3 regions of the Catenibacterium sp. RTP21428st1_D7_RTP21428_210409 genome follow, and region 3 is predicted to be linked to each of the others. Evidence: predicted binding sites of a transcription regulator. Region 3 holds the regulator's gene; each other region holds the start of a gene.
The links. Region 3 encodes Rex, which represses fermentation and respiration genes when NADH is low (regulators of the CRP and FNR family bind a similar motif). Its sites were predicted from a motif close to GTGAANNNNTTCAC; they were not measured.
Positions count from the first base shown of each region.

Region 1 (11,834 bases), on a different contig from region 3:
AATCCAGCACATGCAGGTATAACAGTTGAAGAAATTGATAATATAGCAGATCAAGTAATCCAATATGAAAGAAATTGTGTAAGTGGTATTTCCTTAGCATTGGGTGCTCCTGGTGGAGTTGCTATGGTTGCTACATTGCCAACAGATATTGCTCAATATTATGGGTATATGCTAAGAGCTATACAGAAATTGTTATATCTGTATGGTTTTCCTGAAATAAATGTTGAAAATGGTGTGAATATTGATGACGAGACTATGAATCTTATTACTTTATGTTTGGGTGTAATGTATGGAGTAGAGGGCTCAGTTGCAAGTATTAAGATACTTTCTAATGCGTTAGGAAAAGGAGTAGAGAAAAAACTATTACAAAAAGCACTAACAAAAGGTACTTTCTATCCTATTGTAAAGAAAATCTCAAGATGGTTTAGTGTGTGTATGACTAAACAGGTTTTTGCTGGTTTCTTTAGAAAAGCAATTCCTGTAGTTGGTGGTGTTGTTGGTGGAGGAATAACTTATTTATCATTTAAACCTTGCTGTGATAATTTGAAAAAGTCATTACAGGACACAGCGTTATGTAATCCAAGTTCAAGAAAATCATTTGATGAGTTTGATGTAATAGATGTTTAATTAGAGTGATTTAATAGTAGTTGGTTACGTATTATGAGAAATGAATAAGTAATTTTATAGAATTAACGTGTGAAAGGTTGTTATAATGGGGTTATTTGATTTTTATAATAAAAAAGCAGCCTTAGCTGCTAATCACCACTACCTAACATATCTCTCAATTCTTTAAAAGTATCCTCTATAGGTGCTACTCTGCCATTTCTAACATCCTCCTCAGACTTCTCAAGTAATTCCAATAATTCATTATGTTGATTTGAATCCATAAAATCACCTCCATAGAATATAGCTAAAGTATACCATTCTCTAAGTTAAATAGATAATGTAACCACAATTATTCCCAATAAAGTTCTTTTTTAGGATATAATAGAAACATAAAGGAGATGGTACTATTGAACTTTACATTTTTAAAGAAAAAAAAAGAGTTTCAGGATTTTGCTGAAATATGTATAGAAGCAGAAAAAGGACTTATGGTATCACCTTCATCCTGTGCAATGCTTACAAGACGTGCATTAGAACAAGCAGTTCATTACATGTATAAGAACGATATAGACTTACAGATGCCATATAGAGATAATCTAAGTGCGTTAGTTAATGAATACACATTTAAACAAATTGTTCCTAATGATGTTTATGAAGGTATTAAATATATAGTTAAATTGGGTAACTATGCAACGCATACAAATGCTAAGGTGAATAGAGAAGAAGCAGTACTTGCTTTGAATAATCTCTATAGACTTATTAGCTGGATTAATTATTCATATGGAATAAATTACCAGGAACAGTTACCTAAATTTGATCCTGCTAAGTTACCTGATCAAACACATATGTTTGTGAATAAGGATCTTAAAGAACAGATCAGAGAGATTCTTACTAAACAAAAAGAAAAAGAAGCAAAACAAAAAGAAGAACTTGCTAGAGTTATTGCTGAAAATGTGGAATTAAGAAAACAAGGCGCTGCTAAGAGAAAAGAAGAGAAAGCTGTTGAGTATATTGATGTTAATAATGCTCTTGAATGGCAGACAAGAAAACTTGTTATTGATCTGCAACTTAAAGAAGCTGGATGGGACTTTGATACAAATGTACAAGTAGAATTCCCTGTACATCATATGCCAACAGAGTCTCAAGATGGTTATGTAGATTATATATTACGTGGTAGAACTGGAAAGATTATTGCTGTTATAGAAGCTAAAAAAACAAGTGCAAATCCTCGTATTGGACGTAATCAGGCTAAGCTTTATGCAGATTGCATTGAAAAGGAATATGGATTAAGACCTGTTATATTCTATACAAATGGTTATGAAACATTTCTTTGGGATGACATGATGTATCCGGATAGAAGGATTTCTTCTATCTTCTCTCAGGATGAGATACAGTTACTTATTGATAGAAGAGATACTCGTAGAAGTATTTCTAAACCTGTTATACAAGATGCCATCACAAACCGTTATTACCAGAAAGAAGCTATTGTAAGAACATGTGAAGACTTTGAAAAGGGAAGTCGTAAAGCATTACTTGTTATGGCAACAGGGAGTGGTAAAACACGTGTTGCGATAAGTTTAGTAGATGTACTCACTAAAGCAGATTGGGCAAAGAACATTTTATTCCTTGCTGATCGTACTGCATTAGTCAGACAGGCAAAGAAAAGCTTTGTAAACCTTTTGCCATCTTTGACTACATGTAACCTTTGTGAAAATAAAGATGATCCAGAAGTATCAAGGATGATCTTTAGTACATATCCTACAATGATGAATGCGATTGATGAAACAAGAAGAAAAGATGGAAATCGTTTATTTACACCAGGACACTTTGATCTCATTATTCTTGATGAAAGTCATCGTAGTATATATAACAGGTATAAAGATATATTTGATTACTTTGATGCCTTACTCATAGGTTTGACTGCAACACCTAAAGACAGTATAAGTATGAATACATATTCTATATTTGACTTAGAGACAGGTGTTCCTACATATGCTTATGAATATGAAAAAGCTGTAAAAGATAAATATTTAGTCAGTTACCATTCTTATGAAACAAAACTAAAGTTCTTAGAAGAAGGTATTTGCTATGATGATTTATCGGAAGAGGAGAAGGAAGAATTTGATACACTTTTCCCTGATGTTGATACAATCGAATCATCTCTACTAAACAAATTTATCTTTAATTTAGATACAATTGATACTGTAATCAGAGAATTAATGGAACATGGTATTAAAATCGAAGGAGGAGATAAGATAGGTAAAACTATTATATTCGCTGCTAATCAAGATCACGCACATAAGATCAAGGAAAGATTTGATGTACTCTATCCTGAATATAAAGGGAAGCTCGCTGAAGTTGTTACATTCAATACAAAATATGTACAAAATGCGATAGATCGATTCAGTAAAACAGACAGTTATCCTCAAATAGCTATTAGTGTAGATATGCTAGATACAGGTATAGATGTACCAGATATCGTTAATCTTGTGTTTTTTAAGAAGGTAAGAAGTAAATCGAAGTTCTGGCAGATGATTGGACGAGGTACAAGACTTAGAAAAGATTTGTTTGGTCCAGGAGACGACAAGAAAGAATTCTTAATATTTGATTACCTAGGAAATATGGAATATTTCAGAGTAAACAAGAATGCTGAAAAATCTGGTATTGTAGAATCACTTTCTCAACGTATTTATAAGTTGCGTGTTGATATTCTTTATGCACTTGAACAGAATGCAACAGACCAGGATTATGTTGATGAAATCAACAAACAGATCAAAGAAATGTCAGGTTATATTCAAGCACTCGATGAAGATAGTTTTAATGTAAAATTGCGTTTGAAGTATGTACACCAATATAAAAATCCAGATAACTGGAGAAATCTCAATGAAATGGATACACACTATATCAAGGATGAATTATCTTCACTTGTTGTGATTCATGACGAAGATACACAAGCTAAATTCTTTGACAGACAGATGTATATGATTGAGATGGCTTATTTAAATCATTATAATGCTACTTCAGTTATCAACAATGTCATTGCCATCGCAAATGAACTTTATAAAAAACAAGCAACTCCTGATATTGCAAGAAATGCTGAATATTTGAAATGTGCAAAAGATCCTGATTATTGGAAAACTGCCAATTACTTTGATTTGGAAGTATTACGTGAGAAGATTAGAGGACTTATTAAGTACTTAACAAAAGATGATCCGGTAAAGCCTATAGATACACACTTTACTGATGAAATCATTGAAACAAAGGTGAATGATGCTTTCTATAATGATGAAGGACTAGAGAACTATAAAGAAAAAGTCCAGCATTATTTAAAAGAGCATCAGGATGATGAAGCTATCTATAAGCTCAGACATAATCAAGTGATCACTCCAGATGAAATGAAACATCTAGAAAACTTATTATGGATAGACTTAGGTAGTAAAGACGATTATCGAATACACTTTGGTGATACACCTATCACAAGATTAATTAGAAAGATTGTAGGACTAGATAGAGAAGCTGCTATGGCTGAGTTCTCACGTTTCTTAGATGATCAGAGCTTGAATTCTAGACAGATTCACTTTGTAGAATTGATTGTAGATTATATTGTGAAGAATGGTTTCATTGAAGATAGGAAGGTCTTATTGCAGGATCCTTTCAAGTCAGTTGGTAGTATGAGTGCTTTATTTAAGGATAAGATGAATGTTGCAAGAGATATACTAAAGACAGTGGAAATATTTAGTGAAAGACTTTAAAAGTAAACGTTCACAATTTTGAGAGTAATCTATCACTATAAAAAATGATTATAATTTAAATTTTTGATAAAAACTACGCAGAAAAATACCTAATCGGATATCCCTAAACTGCAAACGTTTTCAGTAAATGCATTCTACAAATTGTGTAAATTTTCACAAAAGTATGCTTGTTTTTTCACAAGAAGTCATGTATAGTGAACTTACAAAATATGAAAAAGAAATATTTTGGTCAATGGAGGATATAAAAATGGCTGATAAGAAAGTCGAAAAGAAAGTTGAAGAATGGACAGAAGAAAAGACTGATGCTTGCATTGATGAGTTAGTTAATAACGCATTAACAGCATTAGACGAATTCGAAGGTTTTGACCAGGAAACTGTTGACTACATCGTAGCAAAGATGTCAGTTGCTGGTCTTGATAAGCACGGTGTTCTTGCAGAAGCTGCAGTAAAAGAAACTGGCCGTGGTGTATTTGAAGACAAAGCTGTTAAGAACTTATTCGCTTGTGAATATGTTACTAACAACATGCGTCATACAAAGACTGTAGGTATTATTAGTGAAGATCCACTTACTGGTATCACTGAAATTGCTGAACCAGTTGGTGTTGTTTGTGGTATCGTTCCAGTAACAAACCCAACTTCTACAGTTATCTTTAAGTCTTTAATCGCTATGAAGACTAGAAACCCAATCATCTTCTCATTCCACCCAGGTGCTCATGACTGTTCAGTTATGGCTGCTAAGGTAATGTTAGATGCTGCAGTAAAAGCTGGTGCTCCTAAGAACGTAATCCAGTGGTTACCAATGAAAACTATGTATGCAACTAGTGCATTAATGAATCATCCAGGTGTTGCTACTATCTTAGCTACTGGTGGTAACGCAATGGTTAAGGCTGCTTACTCTTGTGGTAAACCTGCTTTAGGTGTAGGTGCTGGTAACGTTCCTGCATACGTAGAAAAGTCTTGTAAAATCAAAATGGCAGCAAACGATATTTATTTATCAAAATCATTCGATAACGGTATGATTTGTGCATCTGAACAGGTTGTTGTTGTAGATCACGAAATCTATGATGAATTCAAGAAAGAACTTGGTCGTTATCATGTACATTTCTGTAATGCAGAAGAAAAGAAGAAACTTGAACAGTTCATGTTCGGTGCAACAGCATACAGTGAAAACGTAAATGAAGCTAGATTAAACAGCATCGTTCCAGGTAAGAACGCTACTTGGATTGCTGAACAGGCTGGTTTCAAAGTACCTGATGATGTTCAGATCTTAGTTTGCGAAGTTAAGGAAATCGGTCCTAACGAACCAATGACTAGAGAAAAGCTTTCTCCAGTATTAGGTATGATCAAAGCAAACTCTACTGAAGATGGTATTGAAAAGGCTGCTCAGACTGTTGAATTCAACGGTTTAGGACATTCAGCTGCAATCCATACTACTAATCATGAAATTTCTAAAGCATTCGGTAAGAGAATCAAAGCTATCCGTATTATTGAAAACGCTCCATCTACATTCGGTGGTATCGGTTCAGTATACAATGCATTCTTACCTTCATTAACACTTGGTTGTGGTTCTTATGGTCATAACTCAGTATCAAACAACGTAAGTGCTATTAACTTACTAAATATTAAGAGAATAGGGAGACGTAACAACAATATGCAATGGGTTAAACTTCCTCCAAAGATTTATTTCGAAAGAAATTCAATCAGATATCTTAGAGATATGAAGGAAATGAAGAAAGCAATGATCGTTACAGACAGAGGTATGTATGACCTTGGTTATGTAGGAAAGATCGAAGATGTTATCAGAAGAAGACGTAACAAAGTAGACGTTGACTTATTCATCGACGTTGAACCAGATCCATCTTTAGATATGACTCTTAAGGGTCTTGAAATCATGAAGAGCTTCCAGCCTGATACAATCATCGCTATCGGTGGTGGATCTTCAATGGATGCTGCTAAAGTTATGTGGTTAATGTATGAACATCCAGAAGTTAACTTCGACGACATCAAGCAGAAATTCATGGATATCAGAAAGAGAGCATTTAAGTTCCCAGAACTTGGTAAGAAAGCTAAGTTAGTATGTATCCCAACTACTTCAGGTACAGGTTCAGAAGTAACTCCATTCGCAGTTATCACTGATACTAAGGAAAACAAGAAATATCCATTAACTGACTACGCTTTAACTCCAACAATCGCAATTGTTGACCCTGAATTCGCTATGTCTATGCCACCAAGAATCGCTGCTGATACTGGTATCGACGTATTAACTCATGCTATTGAAGCATATGTTTCAATCTTAGCTTCTGACTTCACTGATGGTTGGGCTAAACAGGCTGTTAAGTTAGTATTCGAAAACCTTGAAAAGTCAGTACTTGAAGGTGATCCTGATGCTAGAATTAAGATGCATAACGCTGCATCAATCGCAGGTATGGCATTCGCTAACGCATTCTTAGGAATGAACCACTCATTAGCTCATAAGATCGGTGGAGAATGGCATATTCCTCATGGACGTACTAACGGTATGTTATTACCACATGTAATCAGATACAATGGTACAGTTCCAACTAAGTTAAACATCTGGCCAAAGATCGAAGACTATAAGGCAGATAAGAAATATAGAGAATTAGCAGAATTAATCGGCTTACATCCAAAGACTGATGCAGAAGGTGTTGAAATGTTCGCACAGGCTGTTGAAAAGTTATGGGTAAAAGTTGGTGGTGCTGTAAACGTTAAGTCACAGAACATCAGCAAAGCTGATTGGGAAGAATCAGTACATAGAATCGCTATGAACGCATACGAAGACCAGTGTACTCCTGCTAACCCAAGAATGCCTATGGTTAAAGATATGGAAGCTATCCTAGAAACAATCTACGATTACGAATCTCCATTCGCTAAGAAATAATTCTTAAAACCACTAAGAGGAAATCCTTACGGCTTTCCTCTTTTTTTGTGTTAAATTATGTTAAATAGTATTGTTTATTGACACTCACAAGTGAACAAATTAAAATGACATGTCGGAGGACACTGTCATGAAACATAAACGTTATATATTCTTGCTCATTGCAGCTGTCGCTTTCATTATTCAATTAATAGATATCATTTCTTATACAATCAAGTTTTCTATTACACAGACATTTGTACTTGTTATTATTCAGATGATTGGTTTGGTGGGTTACGCTTATGGTGCAAGAAATGTAGTAAAAAATAAAAGAAGAATGTTTTATATACTTCATAGTATCGCATTCATCATCTACCTTATAAATCTTACTTATCAATTGTTCCTTAATCCAGCATTAAGACATGTTAAAGTTATAAGTAGTGTGAATATCAGCCCATTAAAGACAATATTTCTTTATTACACAGCTTATACAAGACATACATTACCTATTAAGAATATCATTCTGAATATGATTGGGAATGTCATGTTGTTTATGCCTTTTGGGTATTTTGTATATGTCTTATTTAAACCAATGCGTTCATTTCAACCTTATTTCTTCTTTTTCTTATTTATGATTGTAGGAGTAGAAGTCATTCAATATATTTGGAAGGTTGGATCAGCAGATATAGATGATATCATTCTGAATATGAGCGGCGTACTGATTCTATATATTGTATTGAAAATCCCATTCATAAAAAAATTATTTTAAAGTCAAAAAATCACAAGTATTACACATCTTTTCTGTTACAATAATTGTATAAGAAAGAGGTGAATCTTGTGCTTTTTATTTTTCTACTATTGTTGTTCTTATATTTGTTCCTAACAAGATACTACATCACTGAAGATGTGATTGTAAAAGAAGTCCTTGAAGATAAGATCATATTTGAATCAGAACTTGGTAAAGAAATTGTACTCAAAGTAACAAAACCTCATGAATATCTAGAAGGACAAAAGGGACAAGTCTCATTCCATGGAGAAAAAATCGTATCATTTCAAAAAGCAGCCTAGAAGGGCTGCTTTTTGATTAGATGACGTTAAAGTGTTTTAAGGCATTGTAGATACCATCATTTTCAATATCAGTTGTAATATACGTTACATAATCAAATAGAACAGGATTAGAATTGCCCATAGCTACTGATTCCTTAGTATAAGTCAACATTGGTAGATCATTTGTAGAATCTCCAATAGAAATACAATCATCAATAGAAGCACCAATGAGATCAATAAATGTTTGAATACCTGTTGCTTTAGAACAATCTTTTGGAACTACTTCAATGAAGTCTTCAGCACGCTGGATATATTCTAAATCATCTTTAAATGCATCCTTAAATGATTCAATATCATCTTCTGGTGTATACCATGCAGTGAACTTATCAAAATTAGGTTCATCATCTTTATGATATACAGGAACATTTACTTTAATATCTTTATAATGTTCTTTGATTTCCTGAACTGTCTTTGTCTTAATTGTTTCAGGGAAATAAATAGATTCAGGACCTTCTAATACGGCATCAATATCTAATTCAATAGCTTTATTCACAATTCCTTTCTTTAATTCTGAAGGAAGTTTAGCATGATAGATTTCTTTACCATGATAGTAGATATTAGTCCCACAACCACAGATATAACCATCTAATCCTAATTCTTTAATTACATCTTCTATAATACAAATAGTACGTCCTGTATTTACCATCAGGATATGTCCATTATCCTGAGCTAGTTTGATTGCTTTCTTTGTACTTTCAGGAACAGTAAAGTCTGTTTCTGTAGATAAAGTACCATCAATATCAAAAAATATAACTCTTCTACTCATAAATATTCTCCTTGTTTCATACAACTAAACCATAAATAATTATATCTGTCAACAATCTCTCAATTCTTGAAAATACCACATGGTAGCGCATTAATTTACTATGAAGCGACATTGAATAGAAACCTAATATGTGATAATATTAAATAAGATTCAGAAAGGATTGAGAATATGTATAAGATTGTAAAAAAAGAAGTACTTAATGACGTTGTACAGTTAATGGAAGTACATGCGCCAATGGTTGCAAGAAAATGCGAACCAGGTCAGTTTATTATTTTACGTGTAGGAGAAGATGGAGAAAGAATCCCTCTTACAATTGCTGATTATGATAGAGAAAAGGAAACAATCACAATAATTTATCAGATTGTAGGTTACTCTACTAAACAGCTTGCTAAGTTAGAAGAAGGAGATTATATCACTGACTTCGTAGGTCCTCTTGGTGTCCCTACTCATCTTGAAAAGAAGGATCACGTAATCGGTGTAGCTGGTGGTGTGGGTAGTGCACCATTATTCCCACAGTTAAGAAAACTAGCAGAACTTGGTACTAAGGTTGATGTAATCATCGGTGGACGTGAAGAACAGTATGTATTATGGGCAGATCGTTTTAAAGAATTCTGTGATAATGTATATATCGCAACGAATGATGGCTCTGTAGGTACAAAAGGTTTTGTTACTGATGTATTAACTGATTTACTTGATAAGGGTGAAAAGTATGATGAAGTTATTGCAATTGGACCAGTTGTAATGATGAAGGCAGTTGTTGGAGTAACTAAGCCTAGAGATATTAAGACAATGGTTTCACTTAACCCAATCATGATTGATGGTACTGGTATGTGCGGATGCTGCCGTGTTACTGTTGATGGTAAGATCAAGTTTGCCTGTGTTGATGGACCAGACTTTGATGGTTTAAATGTTGACTTTGATGAATTAATGGCAAGACAGAGAATGTTCAAGGAAGAAGAACATCTTGTTGACAGCAATGCAGACCGTATGTGTAACTTAATGAAGGGGGTTAAATAATATGCCTAATATGTCAAATGTAAAGGTAGAAATGCCTTCTCAGGAACCTGAAATTCGTGCAACTAACTTTAAAGAAGTTGCTTTAGGATATACTAAAGAAATGGCTCAGGAAGAAGCAGCTCGTTGCCTAAACTGTAAAAAGCCTCGTTGTGTGGATGGATGTCCAGTAAATGTACCTATCCCTCATTTTATTCAGGAAGTAGTGAATGGTGATTTTGAAAAAGCTTATGAAATCATCACTACAGAAAATGCTTTGCCTGCAATCTGTGGTCGTGTATGTCCACAGGAAAACCAGTGTGAAGGTAAATGTATTAGAGGTATCAAGGGTGAATCAGTTGCCATTGGTAGACTTGAAAGATTCGTTGCTGATTACCATAGAGATCATGGTAAACCAACTGAAACTAAGATTGAAAAGAACGGTAAGAAAGTGGCTATTGTAGGTTCAGGACCTTCAGGTATTTCTTGTGCCGGTGAACTTGCTAAACGTGGTTATGATGTAACAGTATTTGAAGCATTACATAAAACGGGTGGTGTATTATCTTATGGTATCCCAGAATTCCGTTTACCAAAAGATTTAGTACAGGCTGAAATTGATGGTGTTGCAGACTTAGGTGTTAAGTTTGAAACAAACGTTGTAGTTGGTCGTTCTATCACAATTGATGAATTACAGGAAAGTGGTTATGATGCTGTATTCGTAGGTGCTGGTGCTGGTTTACCTCGTTTCCAGGGTATTCCAGGTGAAAACCTTGATGGTGTTTATGCTGCAAACGAATTCTTAACTCGCGTTAACTTAATGAAGGGTTATGAATTCCCTAAACATCCTACTCCAGTAAAAGTAGCTGATACAGTATGTGTTGTAGGTGCTGGTAACGTAGCTATGGATGCTGCAAGAACTGCTAAGAGACTTGGTGCTAAGAACGTATATATCGTATATCGTCGTAGTGATGCTGAAATTCCTGCACGTGCTGAAGAAGTACATCATGCTAAGGAAGAAGGTATTATCTTCAAGTTATTAACTAATCCAGTTGCTGTTCATGGTGATAATGGTTCAGTTAAAGCTCTTGAATGTGTAGAAATGGAATTAGGAGAACCAGATGCATCTGGTAGAAGAAGACCAGTTGTAAAAGAAGGTACTAACTTCACTATTGATTGTGGAACAGTTGTTATCGCAATCGGTCAGTCTCCAAACCCATTAATTAGACAGACTACTCCTGGTCTTGATTGCCAGAAGTGGGGTGGTATCATCGTTGAAGAAGAAACTAACCATACATCTAAAGAAGGCGTATGGGCTGGTGGTGACGTTGTAACTGGTGCTGCTACTGTAATTCTTGCTATGGGTGCTGGTAAAAAAGCAGCAAAAGCTATTGATGAAAAATTAAGTGGTGAATAAATGTATTGTACACGATGTGGTAAAGAATTAGAGGCAGGTACAAAGTTCTGTCCTAATTGTGGAGAACCTGTGAGATTAGAAAATAGAACAGACTACACAAATATGGAAGACTATGCTTCTAGTAATGGCTATACTAGTCCTTATTATGAAGAAGATCGTGCCTCTGTTGGATTATGTATCATTTCATTCCTATTCCCTTTTATGGGTGTTATCTTCTTCTTCATGAAAAGAAGAACGACTCCTAATAAAGCAAAGGCATGCTTGATTACAGGAATCGTTAGCTTTGTATTGAATTTTATTGCAACTTATGCATTATTATTAAAC
Region 1 is NZ_JBEHVX010000019.1:563-12,396, reverse strand. It holds gene ABUA27_RS04505 (hypothetical protein) at 1-627, shown strand, start outside; gene ABUA27_RS04500 (hypothetical protein) at 756-887, opposite strand; gene ABUA27_RS04495 (DEAD/DEAH box helicase family protein) at 1,005-4,355, shown strand; gene adhE (bifunctional acetaldehyde-CoA/alcohol dehydrogenase) at 4,603-7,254, shown strand; gene ABUA27_RS04485 (VanZ family protein) at 7,382-7,999, shown strand; gene ABUA27_RS04480 (hypothetical protein) at 8,068-8,298, shown strand; gene ABUA27_RS04475 (Cof-type HAD-IIB family hydrolase) at 8,315-9,103, opposite strand; gene ABUA27_RS04470 (sulfide/dihydroorotate dehydrogenase-like FAD/NAD-binding protein) at 9,272-10,120, shown strand; gene gltA (NADPH-dependent glutamate synthase) at 10,122-11,510, shown strand; gene ABUA27_RS04460 (zinc-ribbon domain-containing protein) at 11,511-11,834, shown strand, end outside.
Region 1: adhE (bifunctional acetaldehyde-CoA/alcohol dehydrogenase) is a predicted target of Rex. The motif match lies at 4,499-4,512, and genes of this name have one in related genera.

Region 2 (7,435 bases), on a different contig from region 3:
TTACCTGTGATTTCATATCAGGTCTTGCATGTTTGAATGTACCGTTATGTCTTAATTCACTTGCATAACGTACTAATTCGTGAGCCATAGAGATTGGTAAAGGCATATATGTTTCAGTTTCATTTGTTGCATAACCAAACATGATACCCTGGTCACCTGCACCACCTACTTCTACATTTGTACCTAATGCGATATCACTAGACTGTGTATCCATTACTACCTTGATTTCACAAGTATCTGCATCAATACCTAAATCTTCAGCAGTATAGCCAATTCTTCTCATAACATCACGAGCCACTGCTTCATAATCTACTTTCGCATTTGTTGTAATTTCTCCACCAATGACTAATAAATTAGTTGTTGCAAAACATTCACAAGCTACACGTGAATATTTGTCCTGTCTTAAGCATTCATCTAAAATTGCATCACTGATCTGATCACAAAGCTTATCTGGATGTCCTTCTGATACAGATTCTGATGTAAATAAGTTCTTTTCCATTTTTTCTTTTCCTCCTGTAATAAAAAAGCTCTCCTCAAAGAGGAAAGCGTACTAATCTGCTTCCTCTTATTGTTCAAGTAATACTTGCTTGGTCAAGGCACCTTCTATATAAGGGTTGCCACCACTTTAAAACGATCCTCATCTGTGTGGTTCTGAATAAGAGTATAAAAATATTTAATTAAATTGCCTGTACTTCAATAACGCCTGGGACTTCTTCTACTAAAATCTGTTCAACACCATCTTTAATAGTAGAATCTAACATCATGCATCCCGCACATGCACCAAGCATATGTACATAAACGATGCCGTCTTTGAAATCAACGAATTCTAAGTCTCCACCATCTCTTTGTAGATAGGGTCTCAACTTATGAATGACTTCCTTAATGGCTTCAATCTTTTCTTCCATGATTTCACCTCGCTTCTGCTTGACCATTATAACACACAAAATAAAAAAGAAAAGTGATATACCCTATAGAATCACTAAAAAACATACTTATTTATTAGACAATTTTATTAGATTGCACATTTTTAAGCATAATTCACTGTTTTTTGTACATATTCTATGATTCTTACCAAGCATAATAAAAGAACCCCTGAGGGTTCTTCAACGTTATTCATCACTGTTATTTTTAATATAATCCAATACAAAATGAATGACATAGAGTACGACAATCATCCATCCTACAGACATAAGAACATATCTACACAATTCAATATCCCATATTCCAGCTTCAAACTTATAGTTACTTACTATAGTTGGAACTTGTGTGAGTATATAGAGTAATGCAGCAACCAAAATATATAATATTTTTTTCTTCATATGGTTCTCCTCTACTGTGTTAGCATATACTAACTATACCATACTCATTTTTTTGTAAAGTATATCATATTAAATACAAATTATTTATCTTTTTCACATTAAAGAATTATTATTATCTATTCTTTTATCACTATTATAATTATGCTATAATGCAGTTGATTGGAGGCGTGCAATGGAACATCAAGTTCATGTAGGTGACATTGTTGATGTGACCATTACTGGTATTCAACCATATGGTGCATTTGCTTTATTGCCTGATGGAAGTAGCGGATTAATCCATATATCAGAAATATCTGATGGATTTGTTCGTGACGTAAATCAATTTGTCTTTTATGGAGAACAGGTTAAGGTAAAAGTCATTGATATAGATAACGTCCATCACCAGGCAAGGCTTTCTTTAAAAGCAGTCGCGAAAAAGAGACGTTTTCGCAAAAGAAAGTCAATCGTGGAAACACCTAAGGGTTTTAATCCACTAAGAGAAATGATGCCTCGATGGATCAGTCGAGGAATCGCAAAGGAGGAAGATGTATGATCAACGTTGATTTAAGTAAAGCTAAATTAACAGAAAGCATGGAATCATATAAGGACAGAGTCGCAGAAGTTCATGATATGATCCACAACAAAACAGGAGCAGGTAATGACTTTTTAGGATGGGTTGACTTACCTACTAACTACAACAAGACTGAAGTAGAAAACATTAAGAAAAAAGCTGCAGAATTATCTGAAGAAATTGATGTTTTATTAGTTTGTGGTATCGGTGGTTCTTATTTAGGCGCAAGAGCTGCTATTGAAGCAATCAATGGTCTTTACCCAACAAACAAGGTTCAGATCATCTATATTGGTAATACATTCTCTGCTACTTATTTAGCACAGGTTAAGAACTATGTAAAAGATAAAGAATTCGGTATTAATGTAATTTCTAAGTCTGGTACAACAACTGAAACTTCAGTTGCTTTCAGAATCTTCAAAGAATTACTTGAAGAAACTAAGGGTAAAGAAGTAGCTCAGAGAAGAATTGTTGCTACTACAGATGCTCATAAGGGTGCATTAAAGACTTTAGCTGACCAGGAAGGTTATACAGAATTCGTAGTTCCTGATGATATCGGTGGACGTTATTCTGTATTAACTGCAGTAGGTTTATTCCCTATCGCAATGGCTGGTATCGATGTTGATGCAATGTTAAAGGGTGCTAAAGATGCACAGGATAAATACAACAATCCAGATCTTCTTACAAACGATGCTTATCAGTATGGTGTTGCAAGACAGATGTTATTAAAGGCTGGTTACCCAGCTGAAATGTTTGTAACTTATAACTTACAGTTGCAGCAGACTGCTGAATGGTGGAAACAGTTATTTGGTGAATCTGAAGGTAAAGAAGGAAAAGGTATCTTACCTACAAGTGGTACTTTCTCAACTGACCTTCATTCATTAGGACAGTTCATCCAGGAAGGTTCTAAAGTTTTATTCGAAACTGTATTAAAGATCAAAGAACCTCAGATGAACTTAGAAATCCCTAGTGATGCAGAAAACTTAGATGGTTTAAACTATTTAGCTGGTAAGACAGTTGATTATGTTAACCAGAAAGCATGTGAAGGTACTATTGATGCCCATGTAAATGTTGGTAACGTACCTAACATCCAGATCACTCTTGATCATGTTGATGCATATAGCTTTGGTTATATGGTATACTTCTTCGAAAAGGCTTGTGCAATGAGCGTTTACCTATTAGGTGTTAACCCATTCAACCAGCCAGGTGTTGAAGTTTATAAGAAGAATATGTTCAAGCTTTTAGGTAAGCCTGGATATTAATAAGAAATCCCGCAATTGCGGGATTTTTTTGTACAATGTGATTAGTTTGTAAGAAATTGTGATGTTTTTCACAAAGTATAGTAGATAATCTCTTTTTAATCAGTATAATGAAAATTAGATAATGTTTAAAAAGATAGTAGTGAAGCAGAAGAAATTTTTCTTCTGTTTTCATTTTACTAGAAAGGAGGAAAACATGAAGAACATTACTATTATGGGTGGCGGCGTTCTGGGATCACAGATTGCATTCCAGGCAGCATATTGTGGTTTTGATGTAACAATCTGGTTAAGAAGTGAAGGCAGTATTGGACGTACACAGCCTAAGCTTGATTCTATCAAGCAGTCTTATATTGATGCAATTAATCTCATGGATATTGATAAATCTATCAATACATGGTGTATGGGTATTGCAGGCTATGATGATTTCGATAAGGAGAACTGCCTAGAAAAGGTAGAACGTGCTTATTCTACAATCAAGCTAGAGCTTGATATGAAAACAGCAGTTAAACATGCTGATTTAGTCATTGAATCTATGACAGAAAATATGGAAGCTAAGAAGGATGTCTATACAAAGATGGCTCCCCTACTTCCTGATAAGACAATTCTAGTGACTAATTCTTCTACTATGCTTCCTAGCAAATTAGCTAAATTTACTGGTAGACCTGATAAGTTCCTTGCCTTACACTTTGCAAATACGATCTGGAAGAATAATATGACAGAAGTTATGATGCAAGATAAGACAAATAAGGCTTATTTTGATGAGATTATGAAATTTGCGAAAGAAATTAGAATGATTCCATTACCTGTCAACAAAGAAAAATCAGGATACTTATTAAACTCTATGTTAATCCCATTATTATTCTCAGGTATGGATTTAATGGTCAATGGTATTTCTGATCCTGAAAGTATCGATAAAGCATGGACTTTAGGTACTGGTGCACCTAAAGGACCGTTCCAGATTCTTGATACAGTAGGATTAAAGACTGCTTATGAGATTGTTGGTATGTATGTAAAGATTCCTGGCTTCTTAGCCCCTTATAATTTCAAAGGTATGCATAAGATGTTGAAGTCTTATATTGATCAAGGAAAATTAGGATATAGTACTGGTGAAGGATTCTATAAGTACAAAAAATAGCGCATGGTGACATGCGTTTTTCTATGTGTAATTTATCGAATAAAGTGCTGCACCTAATGTGACCGAATGATAAACAGATGAAACACAAAAACCACCCTGAAAAATACTTTTTTCATGGTGGTTCAGTATGTGACGTCTCAAATTGTTAAGAAACAAAGAATTAAATTAAATCGAATAGGACATGTAGTAAAAACTTTTACTAGATTTGTCTAGCTGCAATAAATCCTTCTCGAACTGCATCATAAATTTGACGCACTTTCTTACTATCTCCTACGTTATAAACTTCAATATCTGTATTTTCTTCTAGCTGATTAGCTAAATCATACTGAGGAATGAATCCTGCCGCAATAACAACATTATCAACAGCAACTTTATTTTCATTACCCCATCTATCAGTTAAAGTAATTTCCTTATCATCAACCGCAACTAAACGTTTGCCAGTCATGATTTTGATATCTGATTGGGCAATAGTAATACTATAAGCCTGACAAGAAGAACCAGGATTAGCTAAGAATCTATCTGCCATTTCTACAACAGTAACATTTTTTCCTTCTCCATTCAATTCTAGCGCAGTTTCAGCTCCTGTAATTCCTCCACCAATTACTGCAACATTTTTACCTTCAACCTTTTTAGATCCATTCAAGTAATCATTTGCACAAACGACTGTACTTCTATCACTACCAGGAACATCTAGTGTTCTTGTTTTTCCGCCTACTGCAATAACAACAGCATCAAATCCACCATTAACAAGCATATCATAGTTTGCTTCTTCTTTAACTACAGTAATGTTAGGATCATTAGTAATATGATCTTCATAGTAATGAATTAAACGTCTAATATTTGCTTTGTTATCAGGTTTACTAGCTTCTACCATGGCGCCACCAAAACTTCTTTTTTCAAAAATAGTGACTTTATGTCCACGTAAAGAAGCAGTTAATGCAGCTTCACATCCTGCTGGACCAGCACCTACAACTGCAACATTTTTCTTAACTTCAGCCTCAACGACAGGTTTACATTCAAATCTATATAAAGTTGGATTTACTGTACAATGAATTGGTGTATGGCCTAGCATACCTTTATCAATACAACCAATCATACAGTTGATACATGGTTTAATATCTCTTGCTTTTCCTTCTTTAGCCTTTTTAGCCCATGCTGGATCTGCTAATTGAGAACGGCCTAAAGCAACAAAATCACCATTTCCTTCTGCTAACATCTTTTCAGCTTCTTCAGGAGAGAAAATATTATGTCCAATGAATACTGGAATATGAACAGCATCTTTAATCATTCTTACATGTTCAGCATTAAATGCATTTGGTAATAAGAATTGTCTAGATGCTGTTGCATGTGTTCCACCCATTATATTTAAATGAGATACTCCTTCTTTTTCTAATGCTTTAGCAACTTCGACTGTTTCTTCAATACGAATTCCATCTGGTTCCCAGTCATCAGTACTCAATTTAACACCAATAGGGAAATCTGCTCCACATTTTTGTTTCATATTTCTTACAATTTCCAACAATAATCTCATACGATTATGCAAGCTTCCACCATACATATCAGTACGCTTATTATCATGTGGTGATAAGAAATTTGTTGGAATACAACCAGCAGCACCATGAATTTCAATAACTTCAAATCCTGCTTTTTTTGCTCTTAAAGCAGCATCACCAAATTTTTCTACTAAATCATGAATTTCTTCAATAGTTAATGCTCTAGGTAATTTAAATCCCATTTCATACCATGGTTCATAAGTAATAGGTGAGGCTCCAATAACATGAGCACTACCTACAAATCCTGCATCTCTACCAGGATGAGCCAACTGTAAGCCAGGTGTAGCTCCATGTTCTTTTACAGTTTCTGCTAATAAAGTCAATCCAGCAATAAATTCGTCTTTATCGGCTCTTAAACCACAAGATGTCATTGGCACAGGCACAGCATTATCCATAAAAATAAGCCCTGCACCACCATCAGCAGCTTGTGCATAAGCTTTAATTTGTCTATCAGTGACTGTTCCATCAGGATTTCCTAAATAAGTTCCCATAGAATTACGTACAATTCTATTTTTAATAACAACATTTCCAATTTTTCCTTTTTCAAATAGATGAGGATAATATTTGTTTTTCATACTTTAGCTCCTTATATTCTTCATAATTTATATAAAAAATGATATAATTATGGTAAATTATTAACAAGCAACAAAGTAATCAAAAATGTTGCATATGCAACTTTATAATGATAACGGTTGCATAGGGAAGAAAAAATGGGCGAAGACTTAAGAACTATAAAAACACAACAAAATATCCAATCACATTTTCTTAAATTATTAGAAACATATAATTTTAAAGATATTACCATTAAATCATTAATTAATGAATGTAAAATCAATCGTTCTACTTTTTATAGAAATTATGAAGATAAATATGATTTAATTTATAAAATAACAGAAGAACTTATTACAAAATTCAAAAAAAATATCAATGCTCAATTTATCATTCTTGATTTCAAAAAAGAGAATGACTTTAAGCCATATTTTATCCCCTTATTAGATTACTTCAATAAACATAAAGATATTTTTATAATACTATATAATAATGAATTACCTATAAATATATTTGATGAGATGCTTTCAATTTACAGCCAATATTTATTAGATGAACTTATTTGCCATTATCATATAAAAGATTCTAAAATCAAAATTGCTAATTATTTTACAATACTTATTGCGTCTAATATCTTAACTGCCATAAAATGGTGGCATTTAGAAAGCCCACAAACATCAAAAGAAGAAATGTTACAAATTATTACTATTACTATCACTAAAGGTATTCTGCCTAGTTTACATTCTCAATTTATATAAATATTTTACACTTCAGTCCACTAAAATTAATTATCTTCCAAAATGTAAATCAGGATAGCTCACGGAATGTATTTTTATTTTGGGTCTTTATTATAACTGGAGGGGATATAAATCCTTTCCAGTTTTTTAAGTTCCTATGACGACAAGTTATTTTACAACCTAAGAAAGAGGATCCACATATGAATTTGAGTAATAGAAAGGAGATAGCTTTCGCTATCTCTTGCACTCCTTCAGCATTGACACGGATCCCGTTTTTTATGCATAAAAAAAGTCAATCCGAAGATTGACTTGTTCATAAGTTGGGGGTCTTTAATT
Region 2 is NZ_JBEHVX010000097.1:825-8,259, forward strand. It holds gene metK (methionine adenosyltransferase) at 1-499, opposite strand, end outside; gene ABUA27_RS11110 (NifU family protein) at 678-905, opposite strand; gene ABUA27_RS11115 (hypothetical protein) at 1,110-1,319, opposite strand; gene ABUA27_RS11120 (CvfD/Ygs/GSP13 family RNA-binding post-transcriptional regulator) at 1,492-1,851, shown strand; gene ABUA27_RS11125 (glucose-6-phosphate isomerase) at 1,848-3,128, shown strand; gene ABUA27_RS11130 (3-hydroxyacyl-CoA dehydrogenase) at 3,322-4,260, shown strand; gene ABUA27_RS11135 (NAD(P)/FAD-dependent oxidoreductase) at 4,460-6,388, opposite strand; gene ABUA27_RS11140 (TetR/AcrR family transcriptional regulator) at 6,524-7,120, shown strand.
Region 2: ABUA27_RS11130 (3-hydroxyacyl-CoA dehydrogenase) is a predicted target of Rex. The motif match lies at 3,187-3,200, and genes of this name have one in related genera.

Region 3 (11,834 bases):
CGTTATAATAGATGTATATGAAATAAGGAGGATATGTAAATGAAAGTTAAAGTTAATGAAGGCTGCTTAGGTTGCGGTGCTTGCACAGGAATCTGTCCAGACGTTTTCGAATTAGATGACGAAGGATTAGCAAAGGTAATCGTTGAAGAAACTGAAGATCCAGCTGTTCAGGATGCTATCGACGGCTGCCCAGTTGGCGTAATTGAAGCTGAATAATAAAGCAAGAGGATGCGATGCATCCTCTTTTATTTTTTGTTTGCGTTCTTCTTTTTTAAAGCCATAGTACGTAATACATTAACTTCTTTAGGCTTTAAACGACGATAAGTACCAGGAGTTAATCCCTTTAAGTCGATTGGACCAATCATAATTCTTCTTAAACGCTTAACAGGATGTCCTACTTCTTCAAACATCTTCTTGATCTGTCTGTTCTTGCCTTCTACTAAACGGATCATCAACATAGTTGTACCATGTTCTTCATCATTTCCAGTAATCGCAATTTCACAAGGTAATGTTTTAACACCTTCTAGATAAATTCCTCTTTCTAGCTGGTTCTTTTCAGCCTTAGTAAGTAATCCCTTAACAGATACTTCATACACCTTTTCTAAATGGCTAGATGGATGCATAATAAGGTTCGCAAATTCACCATCATTTGTCATAAATAAAGCACCTGTTGTATCATAGTCAAGTCTTCCTACTGGATAAACTCTTTCATTACTATCACTAAAATAATCTGCTACACATGTACGATCATGTTCATCACTCATAGTACATACGCATTTTTCTGGTTTATAGAATAAATAATATACTTTATCTTCTTTATTAATAAGTTTTCCATTGACACAGATTGTATCTTTCTTAGTGACCTTAGTACCAAGCACTGTTACCACTTCACCATTCACAGTAACTTTACCCTGCTGAATGAGTTCTTCTGCTTTACGACGTGAAGTATAACCACTCTGTGCAATGACTTTTTGTAATCTTTCTTCCATTGTTTCACCCTTTCTTTTCCATTAACTAATCTACATTAAATCGTCCTTAAATTCAACAAAATATTCATCATAATCATGATGTCTATTAATCATCTTGATTGTATCATCAAGTCCATGATCCTTTAAATAGACAAGCATAAAACGAAGTAAGGCACGTGTTTCAGGATGTAATATATATGAATATTGTCCTGATTCATAGTATTGTAGAGGAAAGGCATCTGTATAATTCTTTCCTTCATATATCTTACTTGCTGCAACTCTATCACAGAACATCTCTAGTACATAATTATAAGGCATTTTGGCAGGTACTTGCCCTTTTCTAGTAAAATCCACCCAATATTCCCAATGATGTTTATTACGGCCTTTATGATGAAGCCAGGCTGTTGAATAGCCTATTTCATTTCTTTCAACACTATTAGGAGAATAAGTACCTTTATAATACTTGATTCCTGTAATAAATTCAGTAGGAGTATATTTAGATAAGTCATGTAATAAGCCCTGCTTATATAAGTGTACTTTAAAGCATAGCTTTCCTACTAATATCTTATGTTTTGTGATTGTTTTAAAATGTCCCCATATATGCACTGTATTTTCCTCATTTCTGTGTGTCTACAACTATAACATAAAATCATTCTTAAGTATATGTCTTTTCTTTTTAGAATTCAATGTTATAATGATAGAGAATTGGAGGTAGAACTATGGCATTTCACATTGAAATAGAAACAAATATTGATGATGCTTCACTTGATGTAGAAAGCTGTGAGGAGGTTATTACTTTCTTAGAGAATTCCTACAAAAATGTGAGAGCAGAAATATATAGTTACTGCTTAGGTATGCGTACTTTAAGATATGCATTAATAAGTATTGTCGTATTAGGTATCCTTTTCTTTATTAGTCATTCTAAGTTATTCTTATTTGGAATGCCAATCGTGACACTCTTGATCATGCTTGGTACCATTTCTCTTGCAGAATCAACTTCTGTGGCAGTAAAGAAACAGGTTAAAGAAAAGATAGAGTATTATAAACGTCGTTTAAAACTATTAAAAGAATGTAAACTATAAAAAAAGTCAGAAACTAATTCGTTTCTGGCTTTTCTTCTACCTTTTCCTGATATTTTGTATTGAAGATATCTTCTTCATCAAATTCAGATTCAATTTCTTTAAGTTCTGGTAATTCATCCAAGCTTTTTAAGTTAAAAGCATCCATGAATTCATCAGTAACACCATATAAGACTGGTTTACCTGGTGAATCATCACGTCCTACTTCTTTAATAAGGGCTTGTGCTAAAAGCTTACGAATCATTGATTCACAGCCTACACCACGTATTTCTTCAATACGAATTCTAGTAACAGGCTGATAATAAGCCACAATAGCTAATGTTTCTAAGGCTGATTTAGATAGTTTTCTACCACTTGTAGTCATCATCTTCTTATAATAGACATCATGCTGAGGCAATGTGACCATCTTATAAGTACCACCAAAATCACATATATCTACACCCTTAACTGTTTTAGAAGCATAATAAGAGAGTAATTCATCCATCAGTTCATATGCTTCTTTCTTAGTGATTTCTAATGCTTCCGCAACATCTTTAATTGTAACACCTTCATCACCATAGATATAAAGCATACCTTCTATGACTGATAAATACTCATTCTTGTCCATAGCTTGTTCCTTTCAAATAAATCTTTTCAAAATTACCACTTTGAGTAATCAATAACTCACTGTTTTTCACTAAGACTAGAATAGAAAGGAATGTGACTATCGCAAAATAGCGGTCTCCTTCATCAAACAAGTCTTCAAAATCAACAGTTTTATCTTTATGACGTAAGAAATAGCTTCTGATCTGTTCAGTTCTTTCATCAATAGATATTTCTACACGTGCAATCTTTGATTCAAGGGGCTGGAGTAATGCACGTCTTTGCATGACTCTTTGCATTGCCTTGATGAGATCATATACTTCCATTCCCTCAGGAATAGTTTCTTCACCACTAGGAAGATATTCTTCAAGTGCTGAAGGTATTTTAGAATGCATTGTCTGACGTTTATCATAAGAAGCTTCAAAGGCTTCTAAGATACCGTTAATACGGTTCTTTTCAATCAGTCTTTCAATCATTCTTTTTCTTTCTGCTTCATAATCATCTTCTTCATCTATTTCTGGCTTAGGAAGTAATAGTTTACTTTTCATTTCAATAAGCCAGGCTGCCATAACTAAATATTCAGAGACAGCTTCTAAGAGTGAAGGATCCATTGTTTGAATATAAGCGAGATACTGGTCACATACAGCCGCTACATCAAGATCAAGAAGATCCATATCATGTTCTTTTATTAGATGAAGCAAGAGATCGAGCGGCCCAGTAAACTGGTCAACTGTGACCTGATATTCCATATCTATACTCCTATTTATATAATTTATCCATCTGTTTCAATAATGGGAATCCAATAATGATTTCTAATGGAATAATAAAGCATGCCTTAATCACACGAATACTTACAGATACCACAAATGGAATGCCATACATGATCTGTAGCCAGAAAGGTGTTAAGCAGAATGTAATTGCAAGTTCTACTAGAATAACACTTAATAGCCAAGTACCAAATAATGACACATCATTGTCTTTCATATTCTTTGTGCGTTTCAACATGAACAAGATAAAACCTATAGAGGCAATAAGGCAGAGTCCAATCATAACACCTTTTTGTAAAGATGTTAATGTATAAGTGACTTTACCGATAGAGATTGTTTTTTGTAAAGCAACAAAAAGCGATCCTGCTCCACCAAATAATGCAATCATGAGACATACAATCTTACTGAATCGTTTTCCATCTACATTCTTTACTTTTACAGCAATCAGTGATGGGATTAAACCAATCAGTACCTGATTGAGTGTAAATCCAAAGAATGGGAATCCTGTTGGGGATATCACTAAACCAAGTAAATCAGTAATTAAACCAATGAGATAAGCATAGCTTGGTGAAAGAATCACACCTGCTAACATAACAGGAATATATTCAAAACCAATCTTTAAGCTTTCAGCACCAAATAACGGTACCATAATAGTAAGTCTCTTCAAAATCAATGTGATGATAATAATTAAAGCACTAAATGCGAGCTTTTTGGTATTTCTTCTTTCTAATGGGTAAAACTTAAAACAGTAAATACCAAGTAATACTAAAATACATACAATAATAATTTGAATCATTTTTTTAAATGCTACAATAAACAAATGTTTCTGTTTCAACCTATCGCTAGTCCACAGACGTTAATTCCGATCATCTCTGACCGTACACTTGCCTTCTTATAGGCTCCTCCTTTTCTTTTTTAACAGTTATTACGGTCCTCGCCTTTAATAAAAGCGATAATGTTTTCACGTACTTCAAGAATCAAACGATGTCTTGCTTCTACTGAACCCCATGCGACATGTGGTGTGAAAACGACCTTGTGAGGATCAACACTATATAAAGGACTTGTTGAAGGAAGTGGTTCTTTTTCAAATACATCTAAACCTGCTCCAGCAATAAGGTTATTATTTAATGCATCACTTAATGCTTCTTCATCGATAATAGGACCACGTCCTACATTAATAAGATAAGCTGTATCTTTCATCTTCTTGAAAGCTTCTGCATCAAATAAATGTTCTGTCTCTTTTGTAAGAGGTGAATGAATAGAAATAATGTCACTTGTTTTAAGTAATGTATCAAAATCCACCTGCTTGAAGTGTTCATCCTGATGATGTCCAGTTGTAGAATAATACTGCACCTGACATCCTAATGCTTCCGCAATACGTGCAACGCGCTGACCGATTGCGCCTAGACCAACAATTCCCCAAGTCATAGTAGATAGTTCATGAAACGAGTAACCAAAGAATGAGAAGACCTTATCCTTTTCATATTGATGTGATTTTACATAACTATCATAGCGTGATGTATGTTCAATGAGTTCTAGACATAATGCAAGAGTAAGCTGAGCAACGGCTTCAGTAGAATATCCTTTTACGTTAGCTACTCGGATTCCTTTTTCTTTTGCATAATCTAAATCTACATTGTTTGTACCAGTGGCTGTTACAGCAATCATCTTAAGATATGGACAGCGGTCAATTTCTACTTTTCTAAACAGATTCTTATTTGTAATAACAATATCTGCATCCTTACAAAGAGAAATGACATCTAACTGGTCTACATTTTCATGATAAGTCACTCTTCCAAGATCATCAAAGATATGTGTATCCACATCTTTTCCAAGTGTTTCTACCTGCAAGAAGACAATACGAAGTTCCTGATGTAATAAATCAAGAATTTCTTCTTTTGTATGGTCCTGCATCATCTTACCAAAAATAATACATTCATTAAAGTCTAAAACTTCAGCTTCATGTAATTTTCCACAAACTTTTCCATCAATCATCTCATATGTGAGCATTCCACCCATCATAGCCATACCTAATGCTTTAGAGGTAATGCCTTCATCATCATTAATGGCTTCAAGAATCACTTCTTTAAAATGTGGATCTGCTTCAATTGATGCTTCAATAACATCTTTTAATGTATCATGCTTTAAAATTTCTTTTCTAAATGCATCATGATAAATAAAAGGCAATACAATGTCATAAAGTTCCATAGGAACAGGTTTTTCATATCCCTTTGAGAAGTTATATAAAATCGCAATTCCTAATCGCTCATCTTTCATTTTATCAACTAATTTCATTCATCTTCCTCCATTAAATATACTTCAACACGTTGTCTTTCTGCTTTCTTTTTATCATCATAGAAGATCAGACATGTTTTCATCTTCTTATCCATATAATCATAACGCAATACATTATAAGAATAGTAATGACTTTCACTTTCTTTTAAGCCACCTGTTGCACTTCCTGCTGAGATATAGTATGTACCTTTTTTATTCATGAAATAAGGCACATGCTTATGACCATGAAGCACATATTTAATATGACGCTGTGTGAGCCATGTGGCAAACATTTCTGCATCTACAAGTGCCTTAGATTTATCCAATATACTTCCAAATATAGATTTTTCACGCCATTGTATTTTTAAGAAGTCTGACTTAGAGACTTTAAATACATGATGATGTAGTAAGACCACAATCGTATAATCTTCTAGATTTTCTATACCTGCAAGTTCTGAATCTATTTGATCTAATTGTCTTCTTGTGATCATTCCTCTAGCTAAATTACCACCAGCATTAGAATCTATCTTTACAAGTACAATCTTATCTTTTTCTATAACCTTGATCTTTTCACCTAGTAAATAGGCTATGACTTTTGTACGTTGTCTTCCACCAATACTCAAGCCTTTTACTATCATATCATGGTTACCTAACACAAAGGTGATATCTGCCTTATATCTCTTTCTAATCATTGTCATAAAGCCATTGGCCTGATACATATTCTTTGTATTAGGAGAGTTCATAAGATCTCCTGTAATAAAGACCTGCTTTTGATGAGAACTCTGTGCATATTGATCACATTCATCTAATGAATCTAGTAAATTAGAGACTGCTTTCAGCTTCTTTTTAGGACCTAGATGTAAATCAGATAAATGATAAATAAATGAAGAATGACCTTCTTTATTAAACATTGTCTTCTCATCAATTCTCTTTTGTAATGCCTTTGCCTGGGAAATACTATGTAATGGGTAAAAGGATGCATGTTGAGAATTAAATATGAGTCCTCCAGGCCATTCATCTGCATAAAATAAAGCTTCAAGTAGTCCAGGGAATGGATCTAAGAAAGACAAGTCTTCCTGCTTAAAAGGTTTGCTTATTGTAAAGATATAGTCCACCCCTGTAAAAGAATAGTCTTTAATTTCTTTATTAATACCAGGAATAAGAAATAAGAAAATCTTATCTTTAAGGAAAGAACGGATACGTTGTAAACCTTCCTGCAAATTAGTATGTGTCAGCATGGATATATCCTTGATTGTCATACCAGGACGAATCATACTGAATGAATACTCATCAATCATATCGAGTTCTCTAATTTCTATGTGATGATTTCTTAACCACTGTCGATAATCATTAAAAGATTGGTAATCCAATAAAGCGCGAGAAAAAGCACGGTCATGATGATAAATCATATTAAAAAAAGCATTAATACCACTAAATTCATCCATAATAGTACTTCCTTTAAGAAAAAAGACCACATATGTGGTCTTTTAGAATTTTAAGTTACGTGGTGTACGTGGGAATGGTTCTACATCTCTGATGTTAGCCATACCAGTTAAATACATTAAGAAACGGTCAAAACCTAAGCCGAATCCAGCATGCTTACATCCACCAAAGCGGCGTAAATCCATATACCACTGTAGTGTTTCTTTGTTCATGCCCTTTTCATCCATAAGCTTTTCAAGAACATCATAACGTTCTTCTCTCTGTGAACCACCAACTAATTCACCGATGCCAGGTACTAATAAGTCACAAGCTGCAACTGTCTTGTTGTCATCATTTAAACGCATATAGAACGCTTTGATTTCTTTTGGATAATCTGTTAAGAATACAGGACCACCTACAACTTCTTCACAGATATAACGTTCATGTTCAGCATTTAAGTCAATACCCCATTCAACCTTGTTGTCAAACTTCACATCAGCTTTTAATAAATGATCAATAGCTTCTGTATAAGTCATACGTGCAAAGTGAGAATCTCTAACCTTTGTGATACGGTTGATACAGTCATGGTCAACCATCTGTTCAAAGAATTTCATTTCTTCTGGAGCATTATCTAAGCAGTACTGAATACAGTATTTAACCATTTCTTCAATTAAACACATATCATCTTCAAGATCAGCAAATGCGATTTCTGGTTCTACCATCCAGAATTCACTGGCATGTCTTGATGTATTTGAGTTTTCAGCTCTAAATGCAGGACCAAAAGTATATACATCTCTAAATGCCATAGCGAATGCTTCTACATGTAACTGTCCTGTTACTGTTAAGTAAGCTTCTTTTTCAAAGAAATCCTTAGAGAAATCAGTATCATCAATAGTTGTGACTCTAAACATTTCTCCAGCACCTTCACCATCATTAGATGTAATGATTGGTGTATGTACATAGACGAATCCCTGATCCTGGAAGAACTCATGAATAGCCATAGATAATACAGATCTTAATCTGAAGATAGCATAGAATGAGTTTGCTCTTGGTCTTAAATGAGGGATTTCTCTCATAAATTCAAAAGAGTGTCTCTTCTTCTGTAATGGATAATCACTATCACAGTCACCTTCAAGAATAATTTCAGTGGCTTCTACTTCAAATGGCTGTTTTGCATCAGGTGTTAATTTTAATTTACCTAATACATGAATAGCTGAACCAGTTGAGATATGTGAAACCTCATCAAAGTTCTTTAATTTTTCTTTTAAGTAAACAACCTGACAGTTTCTAAAATAAGAACCATCATTTAATGCGATGAATCCTAGTTTACCACTATCTCTATTTGTTCTTACCCATCCTTCTAATTCTACATACTCTACGTTATCTGTTTCTACTGCGTTATCTGCACGACAGATTTCATAAAGTTCTCTTACTGTCATAAATTCAAACATCCTTCTTACTCCTTTGTATTCGATTTCATTTTTAATTCTAATTCTTGTATTGCGACAACAACATCCACATTCTGTACTTCTACTCCCTGAGGTACAATGAAATGAGAGTGGGTGAAGTCTACAATGCCTTTAATCCCTAATGCTACTAAGCGGTCCACCATTTCCTGTACATTATCAGAAATTGCGAGAATCGCAATCTTACAGTCCTTAGGAAATGTTTTTTCCAAATCATCACTCTTATGAATCTTGACACCAAAACGTTCACCTTCAATATTAGCATCTTTATCATAAGCACAGACAATCTGTCCCACTGTATATTTCCAGCGGTTATATTTCAAAATAGCTGATCCTAAATTACCCACACCAATGAGAATAATAGGTTCATCAAGTCCTAAACCTAAGAAGTCACTGAGTGTTTCAATCATCTCTTTTGTATCATAACCATAGCCTCTTTTACCAAGTGTATTCTTCTGAGGCAAAAAGCCAAAATCACGACGAATAGTCGTATCCTGGATATGAGTAACTTCTGCAAGTTCACTCGATAAGAAGTTTTCTTTACCTTCATGCCCCATAACTCTTAAAGCCTTCAAATAAACAGGAAAACGTGTCATCGTCGCACGTGAAATTTTCTGTTTCTTTTCATTACTCATAGTTGTCTCCTACACTTTCCGCCTCTAAGTCATAATCCGGCTTAACAGATAAGTCCAAAGGGGCAAACATATTATATTTATACATGATACTTGCAGCAGATGCAATCATTGCTGCATTATCTGTACAATACTTCAATGGTGGAAAAATAACAGGAATATCACTTGTACTCATTTTTTCTCTGAGACCTTTGTTCGCACTTACACCACCTGCTACAATAATCTGCTTTACACCAAGATCATGAGCAGCTGCTAAAGCTTTAGAAGCAATCGTATCCATAGCCACATCCTGGAATGAGCAGGCTAAGTCATTGCCATTGATTTCCTCTCCTCTTTGGTCTGCATTATGCTTTAAGTTGATGACAGCGCTCTTTAAGCCACTGAAACTGAAGTTATAGCTTCCATCATCAAGCGGTTTAGGAAGTGTATAGCTATGAGTTCCCTCATGTGCCATTTTATCTAATACAGGTCCTCCAGGATATGGAAGATGTAAAACACGTCCTACCTTGTCATAGGCTTCTCCAATTGCATCATCAAATGTTGTACCAATAACCTCGAAAGAGAATTCCTTTTTCATATAAACAAGTTCTGTATGTCCTCCTGAAACAACTAATGCCATTGCAGGATATTCAATATCATTTACGAGCTCATTGGCATAAATATGCCCCGCAATATGATGTACACCAATCAAAGGCTTATTTAAATAAATAGCCAATGTCTTGGCTTCCTGCATCCCAACATGCAAAGAACCTACAAGTCCTGGTCCTTTAGTGACTGCAATTGCATCAATCTCCTCAATAGAAATATCTGCCTGACTAAGTGCTTCCTTTAAAACAGTGCTGACACATTCAACATGCTTACGACTGGCAATTTCTGGAACAACACCACCATATTGTTTATGGATATCGATCTGTGATGCAACAACATGACTTAATAACTCTTTTCCATCCTTAAGAATTGCAACACTCATTTCATCACAGCTTGATTCAATAGCAAGAATAACAGCCATTATTTTTTCCTCCTTTCTTACCATGAGATAGGCATCCTCATGGTCTGCATAATAATCTTTACGTATAGCACATATCTCATAGCCATACCTCTTATATAAACGAATCGCACGTTCATTTGATACACGTACTTCTAAACTATAATTCATACATCCTTTATTATGTCCTTCTTTTAATCCATAATCCATCAATAACTTAGAAAGGCCTTTTCCCTGATAATTTGGATCAATACCAATTGTAGTCAGTTCACAGTTTTCATAAGCATACCAGAATCCTGCATAACCAACAATTTTGTCATCTACAAGAACATAATAATGAGCATAATCATTTGTCTTTAATTCATGAAGAAAATCTTCTTTAGACCAGGCAGGAGTAAATAATAACCCTTCTAGTCTTTCAATTTCATCAAGATCTTCTTCCTGCATTTCTCTTAATAACATGCTTTCTTAGCCTCAACATCTTTAATATATGTCGGTACTAATAGATCTACATTCTTGATTGGATCAGCCATCTGACCTAATGCATAAATATTAGCACAAAGATCACATTCTTTTTCATCTAATCCAAGACATCCTACTTCACCCACAAGTTCAAAGTCTTCATATTCAGCACGTAAGTGGGCAAAGTCTTCTAAAGTCACGACCTGTTCCTTAATTAAAGGAAGACCATTTTCATAAACACCAACAAAGACCTTATGTCCTCTTGCATCAATAACACTTAATGCCTGATTCATACCTGCATAAGCAGCTAAAGAACTGACTGATTTAATTCTTACATCAGACACTGCAGCAAGTGTCTTTGCGATAGTCATAGCTACTCTGACACCTGTATAAGAGCCAGGTCCTGATGTGATAATCATTTCATTGACATCCTTCAATGCAATATGATGACGATCAAGCACTTCCTTTAATGTAGGAATTGCTTTTTCTGATTGTCTTCTAGAGCCTTTTTCCTGGAAGGCTTCTAGACACACATTATCCTGATATAAGCCTACAGCTAAATAACTATTTGATGTATCCATCACTAAACTAATCATGTGTAACCTCCCTCACATAGTTCTCATATTTTTCACCGATAGGATGAAGCTTTAAAGAACGTGTTTCATCTTCATTCTTTATTATTTCTATTTCTAATCTTTCTTCTGGAATAATGTCTTCAATAAACTGTGGCCATTCAATCACACATAAGCCATCATCTTCAAACATCTCCTCAAACCCCAAATCATCATCTGCCCCTTCTAGGCGATATGCATCAAAATGATAGAGGGTCATACGTCCAGAATAAACCTTCACAATAGTAAAAGTTGGAGAATTGATGATCTTCTTGATGCCAAGTCCCTGCCCTATTCCTTTTGTGAATGTAGTCTTACCAGCCCCTAAATCACCTGTTAATGTGATAATAGAATGGGGAAAGATTGTTTCTCCAATACGTTTACCAAAAGCAATCATTTCAGCTTCATTTTTTAAGTTTATCATTTTTAGTTCCTCTATTTTTCATCATCTGCTGATACTTATTATACCACTCCTGGGCAAATCCTGCACGAAAAGGACCAGATGCATTCATCGTCATCACAATCAAACGATTGAGCTGTTCATGGAATATCTCATCTAATTCATCTGAATATTGATATTTAATAC
Region 3 is NZ_JBEHVX010000052.1:482-12,315, reverse strand. It holds gene ABUA27_RS08280 (ferredoxin) at 40-216, shown strand; gene ABUA27_RS08275 (pseudouridine synthase) at 246-989, opposite strand; gene ABUA27_RS08270 (DUF5662 family protein) at 1,020-1,574, opposite strand; gene ABUA27_RS08265 (hypothetical protein) at 1,688-2,050, shown strand; gene scpB (SMC-Scp complex subunit ScpB) at 2,064-2,654, opposite strand; gene ABUA27_RS08255 (segregation and condensation protein A) at 2,641-3,378, opposite strand; gene ABUA27_RS08250 (folate family ECF transporter S component) at 3,389-4,231, opposite strand; gene ABUA27_RS08245 (NAD(P)-dependent oxidoreductase) at 4,312-5,691, opposite strand; gene ABUA27_RS08240 (metallophosphoesterase family protein) at 5,688-7,115, opposite strand; gene asnS (asparagine--tRNA ligase) at 7,158-8,543, opposite strand; gene ABUA27_RS08230 (redox-sensing transcriptional repressor Rex) at 8,549-9,193, opposite strand; gene tsaD (tRNA (adenosine(37)-N6)-threonylcarbamoyltransferase complex transferase subunit TsaD) at 9,186-10,199, opposite strand; partial or broken gene rimI (ribosomal protein S18-alanine N-acetyltransferase) at 10,233-10,622, opposite strand; gene tsaB (tRNA (adenosine(37)-N6)-threonylcarbamoyltransferase complex dimerization subunit type 1 TsaB) at 10,628-11,233, opposite strand; gene tsaE (tRNA (adenosine(37)-N6)-threonylcarbamoyltransferase complex ATPase subunit type 1 TsaE) at 11,226-11,672, opposite strand; gene ABUA27_RS08205 (DUF402 domain-containing protein) at 11,653-11,834, opposite strand, start outside.